2 linked regions of the Mesorhizobium shangrilense genome follow. Each later gene encodes a partner of the first gene's protein in a complex. Links are inferred from orthologs where the notes say so. Each region holds a gene or a part of one and is shown on either strand. Other genes may lie near its edges.

Region 1 (8,586 bases):
CTCGACGAGCTCGAAGCCGGCCGAAGCGGCATAGATTGCGAGCTTGCGCTCGGGCTGGCGGCTCTCCAGCACTTCGACATGAGCGGGATCGAGCGGCTCGGCGGGCAGCCCCGCAAGCCCGGCGATCATGGCGCCGGAAGCGCTGCCGCTCGATTCTTCAAGGATCGGAATGGCCGCCATCAGCAGGCCTCCCGCGCCGCCGGTGTCGGGACGAAGATCACCATGGTTATTCCAAGCTTTCGCCATACGGTGAAGGAAAGGGCGGCCGCCTCGAAGATCATCGAGGCGGTGGTGGCGATGGCAGCGCCCCACAGGCCAAGGACTGGGATCAGCAGCACCGACAGCAGCACGTTGAGCGCGAGCGTCAGCGCATAGACGCCGGCGCAGACGTTCTGGTGGCCGCTCATGGTGAGCAGGCTCTCCGCCGGACCGACGGCCGAGCGCGCGACGACGCCGCAGACGAGCAGGAAAAGCAGCGGATAGCCCTCGGTGAACTCGGGGCCGAACAGCGCCAGCATTGGCTCGCCCAGGACGATCACCACGACCGCCATGAGAAGCGACGGCCAGAAGGTCCAGGAGACCGTCTCCCGGGCGAAGACGGCAAGGCCTTCCGGGTCGCCGTGGCTGAACGCGGCGTAGCGTTGGGCGACGCCCGCCTTCACCGCGAAATAGACGAAATGGACGAGCGCCAGCGTCTTGACCGCGGCGAAGTAGACGGCGACGCGATCCGGATCCAGGAAGGCGCCGACCATCAGCACGTCGGCATTGGTGAGCAGGAAGAAGAAGCCCTCGACGAGGAAGATCGGCAGCGAGACGACGATCCAGCCGCGTACATCCATACGCACCGGACCCGGCGGCACCTTGCCGTCGACGCGTGACGTGACGCTCGCCAGTTGCACGAGCGTCGTAGCATAGGTGGCGAGGATGGCGGCGATCACGGCGGTCACTGCATTTGCCTCGTAGCCCAGGATCAGCGCCATCGCCATGAAGGCGAGGATCAGCAGCGGCCGCGTGATGTAGGTCGGCGACAGCGCCGAGAAGACCCAGGCGTTTGCCCGCGATATGCCCTGCAGCAGGTCCGACAGCGCGATCATCGGCAGGCAGACGACGCCCAGGATGAAGGGCACGACATAGTAGCTCTCGATGCGTGGCGCGAGCAGCCAGATGGCGAGCGCGCCGGCGCCCGCAATCAGCGTTGAGGCGATCAGCACGAACATGCGGCTTGCGAGCATGACGCCGCGCAGCTCCGCCATCATGCGCTTGGCCCGAAACTCGGGGATGAAGCGGATGACCGTGGTGTGGAAGCCGAGGCAGGAGAGATTTCCCGCGATGATCAGCGTCGTCCAGACCAGGACGAAGATGCCGTATTCGAAACTGCCCATCCAGCGCGCCAGGAGCACCTGCGACACGAAGGCGATCACGGCGCTGACCACACGTATGACGAATGCGATAACCGAGAAGCGGCCCGCCTCGCCGCGCTCGTCGGCGGCGAACAGTACGGCGTCCACCCTGTCGAGAAGCGGCCTGGCCTTCAGCGCCAGGCGCTGCGGCAGGAGGCGCTCGGCCATGGTCGCCGCCGAAAATCGCACGCAATACACTCCCTGTTCCCGCCTCACCTATCGGAGAGTCTTTAAGAAACGGTGGCGTGTAGGCAGGGCCTCCGGACCTTCGGCCGGCTGCAGTGCGCCGTCCGCGTTCCGGGCGCGGAAATTCTGGCGCGCGGCGCAGGCCGGACCGGTCTCAACGACTGGGTCGGGATGATCGAGCAGCACGCCTGCTTCCGCGGCAGCCGTCGCCATTTGCGCGGGGAGGGGCGGCATTGCGCCCCAGCCGGGGGAAGCTTTGCGGCTAGGCGAAGGCGCCGTGGCAGTGCTTGAACTTCTTGCCCGAGCCGCAGGGGCAGGCCTCGTTGCGGCCGACCTTGCCCCAGGTCTGCGGGTTCGCAGGGTCCCGGTCCTCGGGCGCAACGACGTGATCGGCGGTGATGCGCGTCATCACCGCGGCGTCGCCAAAACCTTCTCCGAAGTCGTCCTCGCCGGTGGTGGCGTCGACATGGTGGCCGAAGGTCTGCGGCGCCTGCGGCGGCGGCGCGTCGGCCGCCTCGCGCACCAGCTCGACCCGCATCAGCTGCGAGGTCACCGCCTGGCGCAGGTTGACCAGCATCGCCTGGAAGAGCTCGAAGCCCTCCTGCTTGTATTCCTGCAGCGGGTCGCGCTGCGCATAGCCGCGGAAGCCGACGACAGAACGCAGGTGGTCGAGATTGACCAGATGCTCCCGCCACAGGTGATCCAGCGTCTGCAGGACGACTGAGCGCTCCACATACGCCATCACCTCCGGCCCGAAGCGCTCGGCGCGCTGCTGCGCCGCATCGTCCGAAATCTTCAGCAGGCGGTCGCGAACCTCCTCGTCGGCGATGCCCTCTTCCTTTGCCCATTCCTCGATCGGAAGGTCCACATTGAGGAAGTTGCGCACGTCCTCCTTCAGCCCCGCGGTGTCCCACTGCTCGGCATAGGCCGTCTCGGGGATGCGCTTGGCGACTATCTCCTCGATGACGTCGTGGCGCATCTCCGTCACCGTCTCGGTGAGGCTCTCGCCGTCCATCAGGTCGAGACGCTGCTCGAAAACGACCTTGCGCTGGTCGTTCATCACGTCGTCGAACTTCAGCAGGTTCTTGCGGATGTCGAAGTTGCGGGCCTCGACCTTCTTCTGCGCCTTCTCGAGCGCTTTGTTGATCCACGGGTGCGTGATCGCCTCGTCTTCCTTGAGGCCTAGCTTCTGCAGCATGCCGTCCATGCGGTCGGAGCCGAAGATGCGCATCAGGTCGTCCTGCAGCGACAGGAAGAATTTCGAGCGGCCGGGGTCGCCCTGGCGGCCGGAGCGGCCGCGGAGCTGGTTGTCGATGCGGCGCGACTCGTGGCGCTCGGTGGCCAGCACGTAGAGGCCGCCGGCGGCCAGCGCCCTTTCCTTGAGTTTCGCGACGTCCTCGCGAATGGCGCGTTCCTTCGCGTCGCGCTCCGGCCCGGGCTCCACCTCGGCCAGTTCCTCGGCGATGCGCATGTCGGCGTTGCCGCCGAGCTGGATGTCGGTGCCGCGGCCGGCCATGTTGGTGGCGATGGTGATGGCGCCCGGCTTGCCGGCCTGCGCTACGATCGACGCTTCCTGCTCGTGATGGCGGGCGTTCAGCACCTGGAATTCTGAGAAGCCTTCGGTGCGCAGGCGCTCGGCCAACTGCTCGGATTTCTCGATCGAGGTGGTGCCCACCAGGATCGGCTGGCCCTTCTCGCGCGCCTCGCGGATCTCCTTGACGATGGCGCGGTACTTTTCCTCGACCGTGCGATAGACCTCGTCGTCCTCGTCGATGCGCTGCACCGGCAGGTTGGTCGGCACCTCGGTGACATCGAGGCCGTAGATGTTGCCGAATTCCTCCGCTTCTGTCGCCGCCGTGCCGGTCATGCCGGCCAGCTTCTTGTACATACGGAAATAGTTCTGGAAGGTGATCGAGGCGAGCGTCTGGTTCTCGGGCTGGATCTGCACGTGCTCCTTGGCCTCGAGCGCCTGGTGTAGCCCTTCGGAGAAGCGACGTCCCGGCATCATGCGGCCGGTGAACTCGTCGATGATGACGATCTCGCCGTTCCTGACGATGTAGTCCTTGTCGCGCTGGAACAGGCGGTGCGCCTTGAGCGCGTTGTTGACGTGGTGGACCATGGCGACGTTCTCGACGTCGTAGAGCGACTCGCCCTTCAGCAGCCCGGCCGCACGCAGCATGTTCTCGACGTTTTCCGTGCCTTCCTCGGTAAAGATCGCGGTGCGCTGCTTCTCGTCCACCTCGAAGTCGGCCGGCCCGATCTTGGTGATGAAGGCGTCGACCGTGTTGTACATCTCCGAGCGGTCCTCGAGCGGGCCGGAAATGATGAGCGGCGTGCGCGCCTCGTCGACCAGGATCGAGTCGACCTCGTCCACGATCGCGAAATTGTGTCCGCGCTGCACCATCTGCGCGCGCTCATACTTCATGTTGTCGCGCAGGTAGTCGAAGCCGAACTCGTTGTTGGTGCCGTAGGTGACGTCGCAGGCGTAGGCGGCCCGGCGCTCGTCGTCGTCCAGGCCGTGCACGATGACGCCGACCGTCAGGCCCAGGAACCTGTAGAGGCGGCCCATCCACTCGGAGTCGCGCTTGGCAAGGTAGTCGTTGACCGTGACGACATGCACGCCGTTGGCCGTCAGCGCATTGAGATAGACGGGGAGGGTGGCGACCAGCGTCTTGCCCTCGCCGGTGCGCATCTCGGCGATGCCGCCGCTGTCCAGCACCATGCCGCCGATCAATTGGACGTCGAAGGGCCTCAGCCCGAGCACGCGCTTGGAAGCTTCGCGCACGGTGGCGAAGGCGGGTATCAACAGGTCCTCGAGTTCGGTGCCGTTGGCGAGTTGTTCGCGGAATTGCGCGGTGCGTGCCTTCAACTGCTCGTCGGACAGCGCCGAGAGTTCGCTTTCAAGTGCGTTGATGGCCTCGACGCGGGGGCGCATGCCCTTCACCCGCCGATCGTTGGATGAACCGAAGATTTTGCGAGCAAGAACGCCGAAGCTGACCATCCAGTGGTCCTTTCATCCCAATGAGGGCCGACCGCGAACGCCGGCCAAACCCGCCAAGCGCATCCAGAGGCGGACAGAGAACGACAAAGGCGCCCGGAAATAGTTTCTGGACGCAAAGTCGAAGGACAGATAAGAGGGGCCCGAACCGATGTCAACGCCGCGTGAACACGCGGTTGAACGCGGAATTTCGCCACATTTCGGCATGCTTCAAGGCTGCCTGAAGTTCCCACCGGAGACCATTCATGTCCTTCGTAACGCGTCATCTGAGGCCGCTCGGCCTTGCTCTCGGACTTTCGCTGGCCGCTCTTCATGCCGTCGCAGCGCAGGAAGACAAGGTCGTCGCCACCATCAACGGCCAGAACATCACTGAGTCCGACCTCACGCGGGCCGCGGCCGAGCTCGATCCCCAGTTCGCACAGCTCCCCGAGGAGCAGAGGCGCACCGCGGCGCTGTCGGCTCTCATCGAGCTGCGCCTGATGTCCGCCGAGGCGATTGCCAAGGGGTTGGACAAGGATCCGGAGTTCCAGAAGCGCCTGGCGCTCCTCAACGAGCGCGCCCTGCATGGCGAGGTGGTCGACAAGGAGATCACCGCCAAGATCACCGACGAGGATATCCGCGCGCTCTATGACCAGCAGATCGCGGCGACGCCGCCTGCCAACGAGGTGAAGGCACGTCATATCCTGGTGAAGACGAAGGAAGAGGCGGACGCGATCGTCAAGCAGCTGGACGGCGGCGCCAAGTTCGAGGACATCGCCAAGGAGAAGTCGACGGACCCGGGTTCGGGTGCGCAGGGCGGCGACCTCGGCTATTTCGGTCAGGGCCAGATGGTGCCGGAATTCGAGAAGGCTGCCTTCGCGCTCGAAGTCGGCTCCTATACGAAGGAGCCGGTGCAGTCGCAGTTCGGCTTTCACATCATCCTGGTCGAGGACAAGCGCGCCAAGCAGCCGCCGGCCTTCGAACAGGTGAAGGAGCAGTTCCGTGGGGCCCTAGTGCGCGAGAAGTATTTTGCGCTGGCCAAGCAGCTCCGCGCCGCGGCGAAAGTCGACATCACCGATCCCGAGCTGAAGAAGTCGCTTGATGCGGTGGAGCAGGAACAGCCGCAGCAGCCGCAGCAGTAAGTCCGCTTGCTGGCGCCATTCCTGGGCGCCGCGGACAAGAGAAAATCATGCGGGCCGGCGGAGACGCCGGCCCGCTGCCGTTCCGGCGCAGGGTGAAATCCCGCATGTACTCGCGTTTTTTGGCGACGATGAGTGATCGCCGGGAGTGATTGCGCGGTCGTTGACGGGCCTGGCGATCCATCGGATCGGCAAGCACCGGTCGGGCTAGCTCTTTATCCGACCCGCAGGTCCGGGTGGGGGAGGCGCAGTCATTTTGTGTGTCCCGGTCTCACGGAAACGATGGAGGTGCCTTGCGTGCCTCGCTGCGTTCGGGCAAACGACCTTATCCAGCCTGCCCAATGCCTCGAGGCCCGCATGTCCGCCACCATCTCCCCGCTCGCGCCGAAGAAACACGCAAAGCTCCCGCCGCTGGACGGCGTCCGCATCGCCACCGCCGAAGCCGGGATCAAGTACCGCAACCGCACCGATCTCCTGGTGATGGTGTTCGACGAGGGCACCGAGGTCGCCGGAGTGTTCACGCGCTCGAAATGCCCCTCGGCGCCGGTCGATCTCTGCCGGGAGAACTTGTCCGGCGGCAAGGCGCGGATGCTGGTCGTCAATTCCGGCAACGCCAACGCCTTCACCGGCAAGAAAGGCCGCGAGACGACGTCGATGACGGCCAAGGCGGCCGCGGCGGCAGCCGGGTGCGACGCCGGCGAGGTGTTTCTCGCATCCACCGGCGTCATCGGCGAACCGCTCGACGCGGGCAAGTTCTCGCATCTGCTGAAGGATATGGCGAAGACCGCTGATGCAGGGATGTGGGGTGAGGCCGGAAAGGCCATTATGACCACCGACACCTATCCCAAATACGCCACCGCTACGGTGAAGCTCGGCGACGCCGACGTGACCATCAACGGCATCGCCAAGGGCGCCGGCATGATCGCGCCCGACATGGCGACCATGCTCTCCTTCGTCGCGACCGATGCGCCGATCGCCGCTCCGGTGCTTCAGCAGATGCTGTCCGCCGGCACCAAGAACACGTTCAACGCGGTGACCGTCGATAGCGATACGTCGACCAGCGACACGCTGCTGGTCTTCGCCACCGGTGCGGCGTCGAAGCGCGGCGTTGCCAAGATCACCGATCCGAAGGACCCGCGGCTCGCGCAGTTCCGCCGGGCGCTCAACCGCATCCTGAAGAACCTCGCCCTGCAGGTCGTGCGCGACGGTGAGGGCGCCCGCAAGCAGGTCGAGGTGACGGTGACCGGCGCGAAATCCGCCCGTTCGGCCAAGAAGATCGCGCTGTCGATCGCCAACTCGCCGCTCGTAAAGACCGCCGTCGCTGGCGAGGACGCCAACTGGGGCCGCGTCGTCATGGCGGTCGGCAAGGCTGGCGAGCCCGCCGACCGCGACCTGCTGTCGGTCTGGTTCGGCGACATCCGTGTGGCCAAGGACGGCGAGCGGGACCCGGACTATTCCGAAGAAGCGACATCCGCATACATGAAGGGCGACGAGATCGTCATCCGCGCCGATATCGGCCTCGGCCGCGGCAAGGCCACGGTGTGGACCTGCGATCTCACCAAGGCCTATGTCGAGATCAACGGCGACTACCGGAGCTGAGTTTGGCTAGCCAGCTTGCACAGCCGGAACTTGCCTCCGTCCGCCGTTTCGAGGCGGCGGGCTTCCGCGCCTGGCCCGCGGCGAACGTCCACTACGACGGAACCTGGCTGACTCGCCTGACGCCGGCACATCCGGCCCGGCGTCTGAACTCGGTCAATCCGCTCGATCCGGGCGACGTGCACCATCTGGAAGACCGCATCGAGAGGGCCGGCCGCGAGTTCGCCGCCGTCGGAAGGACGCTCACTTTCCGTATGTCGCCGCTGTCGGGCGATGCCATGAGCGTGCATTTCGACCGCGCCGGCTGGCATTGGCTTGCAGAGTCCCTCGTCATGCACCGGCCGCTCGACGATCGCCTCATCGGCGGGGCCATTGACCAGATCCCGATGAAGGATGTGCCCCGCTTCGTCGGGGCGGCGATCAAGGCGCAGGGCGCCAGCAACATATTGCGGCCGGCCCTCACCGACATCCTCACGGCGATCCAGCCCGAGGCCGGCCTCTTTGCGCTGGAGCGCGAAGATGACGAACCCCTGGCCACCGCCATCTGTGTTCAGGACGGCGATCTTGCCGGTCTCTTCGAGATTGCCACCGCCGAAGCCGAGCGCGGCAAGGGTTATGCCCGCAGGATCGTCCTTTCCGCTCTGAAATGGGCGCGGCTGAGGGGCGCGCGCATCGCGTGGCTGCAGGTTGAAGCGAGCAACGAGCGGGCCCGTTCGCTCTATGCGTCGCTCGGCTTCACCGAGCTCTACCGCTACCACTATCGCCAGCCGGCCGAGACATGAGGGCTGAACGCAAGCTCCTCCTGGTTGCTGCATGCGCTCTGGTCGACGCCGATGGGCGCGTTCTGCTTGCGCAGCGCCCGCCGGGCAAGCAGCTCGCTGGCATGTGGGAGTTCCCCGGCGGCAAGGTGGAGCCGGGCGAGACTCCGGAAGAAACGCTCATCCGCGAGCTGCGCGAAGAGATTGGCATCGAGACCAAGGTCGCCTGCCTCGCTCCGCTCACCTTCGCCAGCCACACCTACGAGACGTTCCACCTCTTGATGCCGCTCTACGTCTGCCGGCGCTTCGAGGGTACGCCGCGCCCCCTCGAAGGCCAGGCGCTGAAATGGGTGCGCCCGCGCGACATGCGCAACTATCCGATGCCGCCGGCCGACGAGCCGCTGATTCCTTTCCTCATCGACCTGCTCTGACCCCACCGGCCGTTTGGAGTCATCGTTAAGAAAGCCTTCAGCCAAAGCTGGGAAGATGCACCCATGACTGGGCCTTGCCGATCATGATCGGCAGTCTGG
Region 2 (8,197 bases), 740 kb from region 1 along the record:
CGTCGGTCAGCTGGTGCACACGGCGCTCCGCCGGGATACCGACCTTCTCGGTGATCTCCTTGGCGAACTTCGCGCCAATGCCGTGGATGTACTGAAGCGCGATGATCACGCGCTTGTTGGTCGGAATGTTTACGCCGGCTATACGAGCCATCTTCACCTTCTCCATGTAAGCCGGTTCGACCGGCGTTTTCGTGTTGACCCGCGTCCGGTGGAGGCCGGCCCTTGCGGGTGTTTCCAATCAAATGCCAAGCGGCGCGTCGGCCATGCCTCTGAATGAAAGACCGGCCGCCGGTAGTTGAATGTTCACCGCTTGTCAAGTTTTTCCTGACAGCGCCGTATGCCGTGGCGAGATCAGACGGCGGCGAGGATCTTCTCGATCTCTGCCGTCACGGTGTCCATGTCGGCCATACCATCTATGCTCTTCAAGGCGCGGTGGGCGTAATAGTACCCGATCAGCGGCGCGGTCTTCTTGTAATACTCACGCAGGCGCTCCTCGAAAACCTCAGGATTGTCGTCCTTGCGCACGGGCTGCCCGGCGGCCTTGGCCTGCTCGGCACGATTGACGATGCGTCCGACCAGGACCTTGTCGTCGACCACCAGTTCGACGACCGCATCGAGCTTCTCGCCGCGCTCGGCGAGCATCGCCTCCACCGCATCGGCCTGCGCAAGCGTGCGCGGATAGCCGTCGAGGATGAAGCCGTTCGCGCAATCTGGTTGATCGATACGCTCGGCAACAATCGCGTTGACGATTGCGTCGGAGACCAGTTCGCCGGCATCCATCACCGCCTTGGCCTTCACCCCGACGGCCGTCTGCGCGGCCACTGCGGCCCGCAGCATGTCACCCGTGGAGAGTTGCGGAATGCCGTATTTCTCGACCAGTCTTTGTGCTTGCGTTCCCTTGCCTGCCCCCGGCGGCCCAAGCAGAATCAGCCTCATCGTCCCCTCTTCCCTCCCCGGAGCTTCGACTTCTTGATCAGCCCTTCATATTGATGGGCGATCAGGTGGCCCTGAATCTGGGCAACGGTGTCGAGCGTTACACTGACGACGATGAGAAGCGAAGTGCCACCAAGGTAGAAAGGTACGCCGGTCGCCGAGATCAGGAATTCCGGCAGCAGGCAGACCAGGACCAGATAGATCGCGCCGACGACCGTGATGCGCGTCAACACATAGTCGATGTACTCGGCCGTCCGCTCACCCGGGCGATAGCCGGGAATGAAGCCAGAATGCTTCTTCAGCTGGTCGGCCGTGTCCTTCGGATTGAAGACGATCGCCGTATAGAAGAACGCGAAGAAGACGATCATCGCCGCGTAGAAGAACATATAGAGCGGCTGACCGTGGCCGAGCGCAGCCAGCACCACGTTCGCCCAGGACGGCAGCGTCTCGGCATTCGAGAAGCCGGCAAGGGTCGCGGGCAGCAATAGCAGCGAAGACGCGAAGATCGGCGGAATGACGCCCGACGTGTTGAGCTTGAGGGGGAGATGCGAGGTATCCCCCTGGAACATGCGGTTGCCGATCTGACGCTTCGGATACTGGATCAGAAGCCGGCGCTGCGCACGCTCGAAGAAGACGATCAGGGCGATGACGACGATCGCCAGAACGATGATCGCCAGGATGAGCCCGGTCGACAGCGCTCCCGTGCGGCCGAGCTCCAGAGTTCCACCGATCGCCGACGGCAGGCCGGCGACGATGCCGGCGAAAATGATGAGGGAGATGCCGTTACCGATGCCGCGGGCGGTGATCTGCTCACCCAGCCACATCAGAAACATCGTCCCACCAACCAGCGTGATCACCGCGGAGACGCGGAAGAACAAGCCCGGATCGGTCACGATGCCGTTGCCGCTCTCCAGACCGACGGCAATGCCGTAGGCCTGGACCAGAGCGAGAAGCACGGTGCCATAGCGGGTGTACTGGTTGATGACCTTGCGGCCCTGCTCGCCTTCCTTCTTCAGCGCCTCGAGCGACGGCACGACCGACGTCATCAGCTGCATGATGATGGAGGCGGAAATGTACGGCATGATGCCGAGCGCGAAGATCGCCATGCGCTCCACGGCGCCGCCCGCGAACATGTTGAACATGCCAAGCACGCCGCCGGCCTGGCCCTGGAAGGCCTGCGCGAAAGCGTCGGGATTGATCCCGGGCAGAGGAATGTACGTACCGAGACGATAGACGAGCAGCGCGCCAAGCGTAAACCAGATACGCTTCTTGAGATCTTCCGCCTTCGCGAAGGCAGCGAAGTTCAGATTGGCGGCAAGTTGTTCGGCAGCCGATGCCATACAGGATTCTCCGCTGAATCGCGCTGAGGAGCCAGGGCCGGCAGGTCGCGCATCACCGAAGCACGAAATAGGCTCCGGGCGTCAAACATGCAAGCGGCGGACTGTGTCCGCCGCCTGATAGTTCAAAGGTTACTTCGACTTCTTGGCCTTGGGCTGGGGCTCAGCCTGCTCGGGAAGCTTTACCGAGCCGCCCGCCTTCTCGACCATTTCCACAGCCGACTTGGAAGCGCCGGCAATGTCGAAGCTGAGCTTGGCGCTGAACTCGCCCTCGCCGCCCAAGAGGCGCACGCCGTCCTTGGCGCGGCGAATCACGCCGGCCTTGATCAGCGCAGCCGCATCGACCGTCTCTTTGGGATCCAGTTTCTTGGCGTCGATCGCCGCCTGGATGCGGGCGAGCGAAACCGAGTTGAAGTCCTTCGAGAACGGGTTCTTGAAGCCGCGCTTCGGCAGGCGCCGATAGAGCGGCATCTGGCCACCCTCGAAGCCGTTGATGGCCACGCCCGAACGGGACTTCTGGCCCTTCACACCGCGGCCGCCGGTCTTGCCGGAGCCCGAACCGATGCCACGCCCTACCCGCTTGCGCGACTTGGTCGCACCTTCATTCTCGCGCAGTTCGTTGAGTTTCATGACAATTCTCCTGCGCCTACTTCTCGTCGACGACGCGAACGAGATGCTGCACCGAGTTGATCATGCCGCGCACCGCCGGGGTATCTTCCAGCGTGCTGCGGCGATGCAACTTGTTGAGGCCGAGGCCCACCAGCGTCGCGCGCTGTTCCTTCGGCCGACGGATCGGACTGCCGATCTGCTCGACGGTGACCGTCTTGGCTGCTGCTTTCTTGGCCATGGTTTTGATCCCCTGGTCAGCGACTATTCGTCAGCCGCAACGGCGGAGCCGCGGCGAGCCTGAAGCGTCGAATACTTGATGCCGCGCTGCGCGGCCACATCCTTCGGATGCAGCTGGCTCTTCAGCGCGTCGAAGGTAGCGCGAACCATGTTGTACGGGTTCGACGAGCCCATCGACTTGGCGACGACGTCGTGCATGCCGAGCGTTTCGAAGACAGCGCGCATCGGGCCGCCCGCGATGATGCCGGTACCCGGCTTCGCAGCGCGCAGCAGAACCTTGCCGGCGCCCCAGCGCCCAGCCACGTCGTGATGCAGCGTACGTCCTGAACGGAGCGGCACGAAGATCAGATCGCGCTTGGCAGCCTCGGTCGCCTTGCGGATGGCTTCCGGCACTTCGCGCGCCTTACCATGACCAAAGCCCACGCGGCCCTTCTGGTCGCCCACCACGACAAGCGCGGCGAAGCCGAAGCGGCGACCACCCTTGACGACCTTGGCGACGCGATTGATGTGGACGAGCTTGTCGACGAATTCGCTGTCGCGCTCTTCCCGGTCACGGCTGCGCTCGCGGCCGCCGTCCCTACGTTCCTGTGCCATATCCTAGTCCTTGTTCTTTTCCGGAAGCACGGGTTGCTGAAATGCCGGCGCCCTTTTGGAGAACGCCGGCGGCGAAATCTCGCGCCTTTTGCACGATCCGTTTCCGAATGTCAGCCCCTTTTTGCAGCGGGCATTCGAAACGGTGCTGGCCTTAGAAGCTCAGACCGGCTTCGCGGGCAGCCTCAGCCAGCGCCTTGACGCGGCCGTGGTAGATGTAGGCGCCGCGGTCGAACACGACTACCTTCACACCGGCCTTGACGGCGCGCTCGGCGACCAGCTTACCGATGGCAGCAGCAGCCGCGGAATCGGCGCCGGTCTTCAGCGAACCCTTGAGGTCCTTCTCGAGCGTCGACGCGGCAGCCAGAGTGTGGCCATTCGCGTCGTCGATGATCTGGGCGTAGATGTGCTTCGATGAGCGGTGCACCGAAAGACGCGGGCGATCGCCTGCGACCTTCTTCAACTGGCGACGAACGCGCTCGGCGCGCTTCTGGGTAGCTTGCTTGTTGGCCATAGCCGGTATTCCCTGCCTTGTAAGACGGCGGCGGCCATATGCGGTAAGCCGGTATGCGCTTCCCGCGACCGCCATCCGTGGCGTTACTTCTTCTTGCCTTCCTTGCGGAAGATCTTCTCGCCCGCGTAGCGCACGCCCTTGCCCTTGTAGGGCTCGGGACCGCGATACTTGCGGATCTCGGCCGCGACCTGGCCAACCTGCTGCCTGTCGATGCCCGAGATAGTGATCTCGGTCGGCTTCGGCGTGACGATCGTGATGCCTTCCGGCGTCTGGTAGACCACGTCGTGGCTGAAGCCGAGCGCGAGCTGCAGGTTCTTGCCCTGCATCGCTGCACGATAGCCGACGCCGGTGATCTCGAGCTTGCGCTCGAAGCCGTCCTTCACGCCCGTCAGGATGTTCTCGATCTGGGTGCGGGACATGCCCCACTTCGAACGCGCATCCTTCGACTGGTCGCGAGGCTCGACGGCGATATGGCCGTCTTCCAGCTTGACCAGGACTTCCTCGTTCACCACGAACTTGAGTTCGCCCTTCGGGCCCTTCGCAGTCACCGTCTGACCATTGACCGCGGCGGTGACGCCTGCCGGGACGGCGACGGGTTTCTTGCCAATACGAGACATCGTTGTCTCCTCTATCTTCTAGCCGCCGTCAGATCAGAATATCTGGCAGAGGATCTCTCCGCCGACATTCTGTTCACGGGCTTCATGATCAGCCATCACGCCCTTCGGCGTCGACAGAATCGAAATGCCGAGGCCGTTGGCGACCTGCGGGATCGACTTCACCGACACGTAGACGCGGCGGCCCGGCTTCGAGACGCGGGCGATCTCGCGGATCACCGGAACGCCGTCGAAATACTTGAGCTCGATCTCGATCTCAGACTTGCCGTTCTCGAAATCGGTCTGGCTGTAATCGCGGATGTAGCCTTCGGTCTTCAGCACCTCGAGAACGCGGGCACGCAGGCGCGAGGCCGGAGTGGACACCTTCGTCTTCTTGCGGCCGATGGCGTTACGAATGCGCGTGAGCATATCGCCCAGAGGATCATTCACTGACATATCATGCCCTCCTTACCAGCTCGACTTGACCAGGCCCGGGATCAGGCCGTTGTTGCCGAGCTCGCGCAGTGCAACGCGCGACATCTTCAGCTTGCGATACACGGCCCGCGGACGACCGGTGACTTCGCAGCGGTTGCGGATACGGGTCTTCGACGAGTTACGCGGCAGTTCGCTGAGCTTCAGCTGTGCGCGGAAACGCTCCTCGAGCGGCTTCGACTGGTCCATCACCACGTCCTTGAGCGCCTTGCGCTTCGCGGCGTACTGATCGACCAGCTTGCGCCGACGATTGTTCTTCTCGACTGAGCTGGTCTTTGCCATTTCTCAAAAATCCTCTGATCGCTGCCGTTACTGCCGGAAGGGGAAGTTGAAGGCCTTGAGCAGCGCCCTGGCCTCGTCGTCCGTCTTGGCAGTCGTACAAACGATGATGTCCATGCCCCAGATCTGATCAACCTTGTCGTAGTTGATCTCCGGGAACACGATGTGCTCCTTGATGCCCATGGCGTAGTTGCCACGGCCGTCAAAGCTCTTCGGGTTCAAGCCACGGAAGTCGCGAACGCGCGGCAGCGCGATGTTCACGAGGCGATCCATGAACTCGTACATGCGCTCCTTGCGCAGCGTAACCTTCGTGCCGATCGGCATGTTCTCGCGAAGCTTGAAGCCGGCGATCGAATTGCGCGCACGGGTGATGACCGGCTTCTGGCCGGCGATCAGCGCCAGGTCTTCGGCCGCAATCGAGGGCTTCTTGGAATCGCCGGTGGACTCACCGACACCCATGTTCAGCACGATCTTGTCGATGCGCGGAATCTGCATCTCGTTGTCGTACTTGAACTGCTCCTGCAGCGTCTTGCGGATGGTCTCGTTGTAGACCTTCTTGAGCCGCGGCGTGTATTCAGCTGCCTTAGCCATTGATGACTTCTCCCGAGCGCTTGGCGACGCGCACCTTCTTGCCGTCCGTCTCGACGCGGAACCCGACGCGGGTCGGCTTGCCGTCCTTGGGGTCGGCGATCGCGAGGTTGGACAGATGGATCGGCGCTTCCTTGGTGATGATGCCGCCTTCCTGGGACTGCGTCTGCTTCTGATGGCGGCGGATCTGGTTCACGCCGCGCACGATGGCGGTGTCGTCCTTCGGCTGCACGGACAGCACCTCTCCGGTGCGGCCCTTGTCCTTGCCGGCCAGGACGACGACCTTGTCGCCTTTACGAATCTTCTGCATTTCAACCGGCTCCTTACAGCACTTCCGGCGCGAGCGAGATGATCTTCATGTGGTTCTTGGCGCGAAGCTCGCGCGGAACCGGGCCGAAGATACGCGTGCCGATCGGCTCTTTCTTGTTATCGACGAGAACGGCTGCGTTCTTGTCGAAACGGATCACGCTGCCGTCCGGGCGGCGGATGTCCTTGGCCGTGCGCACCACGACCGCCTTCATCACGTCGCCCTTCTTCACGCGGCCGCGCGGAATGGCGTCCTTGATCGACACGACGATGATGTCGCCGACCGAGGCGTACTTCCGCTTCGAACCGCCCAGCACCTTGATGCACATGACACGACGGGCGCCGGAATTGTCCGCGACGTCGAGGTTTGTTTGCATCTGAATCATGACTGGCCGCCTTCTTATTCATTCCGGGAGGTGTTCTATCGCCCTCCCCGGCTGTCCAAACTCTGTTATTGCGCCTGGGCTTCGGTAATGACGACCCAGCGTTTATCCTTCGAAATCGGCTTCGACTCTTCGATGAAGACCATGTCGCCGACCTTGTGCGCATTGCTCTCGTCATGCGCCTTGTACTTCTTGGTCATGCGGACGACCTTCTTCATGACCGGGTGCGTGAAGCGACGCTCCACCTTGACCACCACGGTCTTGTCGTTCTTGTCGCTGACGACCGTGCCCTGCAAAACGCGCTTTGGCATCGTTGTTGTCCTTATGCCTTCTTGCCGGCCGCTTTTTCAGCGGCGATGGTCTTGATGCGCGCGATGTCCCGGCGGACCTGCTTCACGCGCCCTGTCTTCTCGAGCTGACCCGTCGCCTTCTGGAAGCGCAGGTTGAACTGCTCCTTCTTGAGGCTCCCCAGGTCGTCGTTGAGCTGGTCCGGGGTCTTGGTCCTGATATCTGAAGCTTTCATGATCAAAACCTTCCTATTCCGCGATGCGCTGGATGAAGCGCGTCCTGACCGAGAGCTTGGCGGCGCCGAGGCGCAGAGCCTCGCGAGCCGTCGTCTCGTCGACCCCGTCGATCTCGAACATCACGCGGCCCGGCTTGACGCGCGCCGCCCAGTAATCAACTGCGCCCTTACCCTTGCCCATGCGGACTTCGGTGGGCTTCGAGGTCACCGGCAGATCCGGGAAAATACGGATCCACACGCGACCCTGGCGCTTCATCTCGCGGGTGATCGCCCGGCGAGCCGCCTCGATCTCACGAGCCGTCACGCGGTTCGGTTCCAATGCCTTCAGTCCGAAGCCGCCGAAGTCAAGGTTGGTGCCGCCCTTGGCGGCGCCGTGGATGCGGCCCTTGAACTGCTTGCGGAACTTTGTGCGCTTAGGCTGCAACATCGTCCTTACTCCAAATCCTCAATGCTCAGGCGTTTTCGCGACGGCGGCCGCGTTCGCGTTCGCCCTGGTGCGAATGCTCGCCTTCGGTCGCGCGGCGCTCCGAAGCCATCGGATCGTGCTCAAGGATCTCGCCCTTGAACACCCAGACCTTGACGCCGCAGATGCCATAGGCCGTCTGCGCTTCGGCGGTACCGTAGTCCACATCGGCGCGCAGCGTGTGCAGCGGCACGCGACCTTCACGGTACCATTCCATGCGGGCGATCTCAGCGCCGCCCAGACGGCCGGCGCAGTTGATACGGATGCCCTCGGCGCCCAGCCGCATGGCCGACTGAACCGCACGCTTCATGGCGCGGCGGAACGCGATGCGGCGCTCGAGCTGCTGCGC

The links.
Region 2: the proteins of secA (region 1) and secY are in contact, whole or in part, in a crystal structure (PDB 3DIN), measured with the Thermotoga maritima proteins. The link is inferred for Mesorhizobium shangrilense from one-to-one orthologs. Residues at the interface, in WP_004082002.1 of Thermotoga maritima: Glu261, Ala262, Arg263, Lys300, Ala301, Arg302, Thr303, Ile304, Ile305, Leu323, Tyr324, Asp325, Pro326, Val329, Ser330, Tyr333, Ile336, Lys340, Phe345, Val349, Glu363, Phe364, Tyr374, Ser375, Gly376, Gly377, Glu393, Ile395, Thr482, Ser483; in WP_004081795.1 of Thermotoga maritima: Glu108, Gly109, Glu110, Glu111, Ala236, Glu237, Arg238, Arg239, Ile240, Thr241, Ile242, Gln243, Tyr244, Ala245, Arg246, Arg247, Val248, Thr249, Gly250, Arg251, Arg252, Val253, Tyr254, Gly256, Ala257, Ser258, Thr259, Tyr260, Leu261, Pro262.

What each region holds. Positions count from the first base shown.
Region 1 is NZ_JAQGPN010000001.1:4,559,144-4,567,729, reverse strand. Bases 1,649-4,933 are described here. They hold secA (preprotein translocase subunit SecA), read right to left. Parts: upstream 4,588-4,933; coding sequence 1,849-4,587; downstream 1,649-1,848. Other genes in these bases: PD284_RS22010 (peptidylprolyl isomerase), read left to right, coding at 4,830-4,933. Outside these bases: PD284_RS22025 (GNAT family N-acetyltransferase), read right to left, coding at 1-180; PD284_RS22020 (oligosaccharide flippase family protein), read right to left, coding at 180-1,589; more of PD284_RS22010, read left to right, coding at 4,934-5,705; bifunctional glutamate N-acetyltransferase/amino-acid acetyltransferase ArgJ, read left to right, coding at 6,060-7,301; PD284_RS22000 (GNAT family N-acetyltransferase), read left to right, coding at 7,304-8,080; PD284_RS21995 ((deoxy)nucleoside triphosphate pyrophosphohydrolase), read left to right, coding at 8,077-8,487. UniProt on the Escherichia coli protein: Required for protein export, interacts with the SecYEG preprotein conducting channel.
Region 2 is NZ_JAQGPN010000001.1:3,818,723-3,826,919, forward strand. Bases 104-2,999 are described here. They hold secY (preprotein translocase subunit SecY), read right to left. Parts: upstream 2,274-2,999; coding sequence 933-2,273; downstream 104-932. Other genes in these bases: rpsM (30S ribosomal protein S13), read right to left, coding at 104-151; PD284_RS18475 (adenylate kinase), read right to left, coding at 352-936; rplO (50S ribosomal protein L15), read right to left, coding at 2,403-2,900; rpmD (50S ribosomal protein L30), read right to left, coding at 2,917-2,999. Also shown: more of rpsM, read right to left, coding at 1-103; more of rpmD, read right to left, coding at 3,000-3,117; rpsE (30S ribosomal protein S5), read right to left, coding at 3,141-3,710; rplR (50S ribosomal protein L18), read right to left, coding at 3,862-4,221; rplF (50S ribosomal protein L6), read right to left, coding at 4,305-4,838; rpsH (30S ribosomal protein S8), read right to left, coding at 4,872-5,270; rpsN (30S ribosomal protein S14), read right to left, coding at 5,283-5,588; rplE (50S ribosomal protein L5), read right to left, coding at 5,616-6,176; rplX (50S ribosomal protein L24), read right to left, coding at 6,169-6,483; rplN (50S ribosomal protein L14), read right to left, coding at 6,497-6,865; rpsQ (30S ribosomal protein S17), read right to left, coding at 6,931-7,173; rpmC (50S ribosomal protein L29), read right to left, coding at 7,185-7,385; rplP (50S ribosomal protein L16), read right to left, coding at 7,399-7,812; rpsC (30S ribosomal protein S3), read right to left, coding at 7,838-8,197. UniProt on the Escherichia coli protein: The central subunit of the protein translocation channel SecYEG. Consists of two halves formed by TMs 1-5 and 6-10.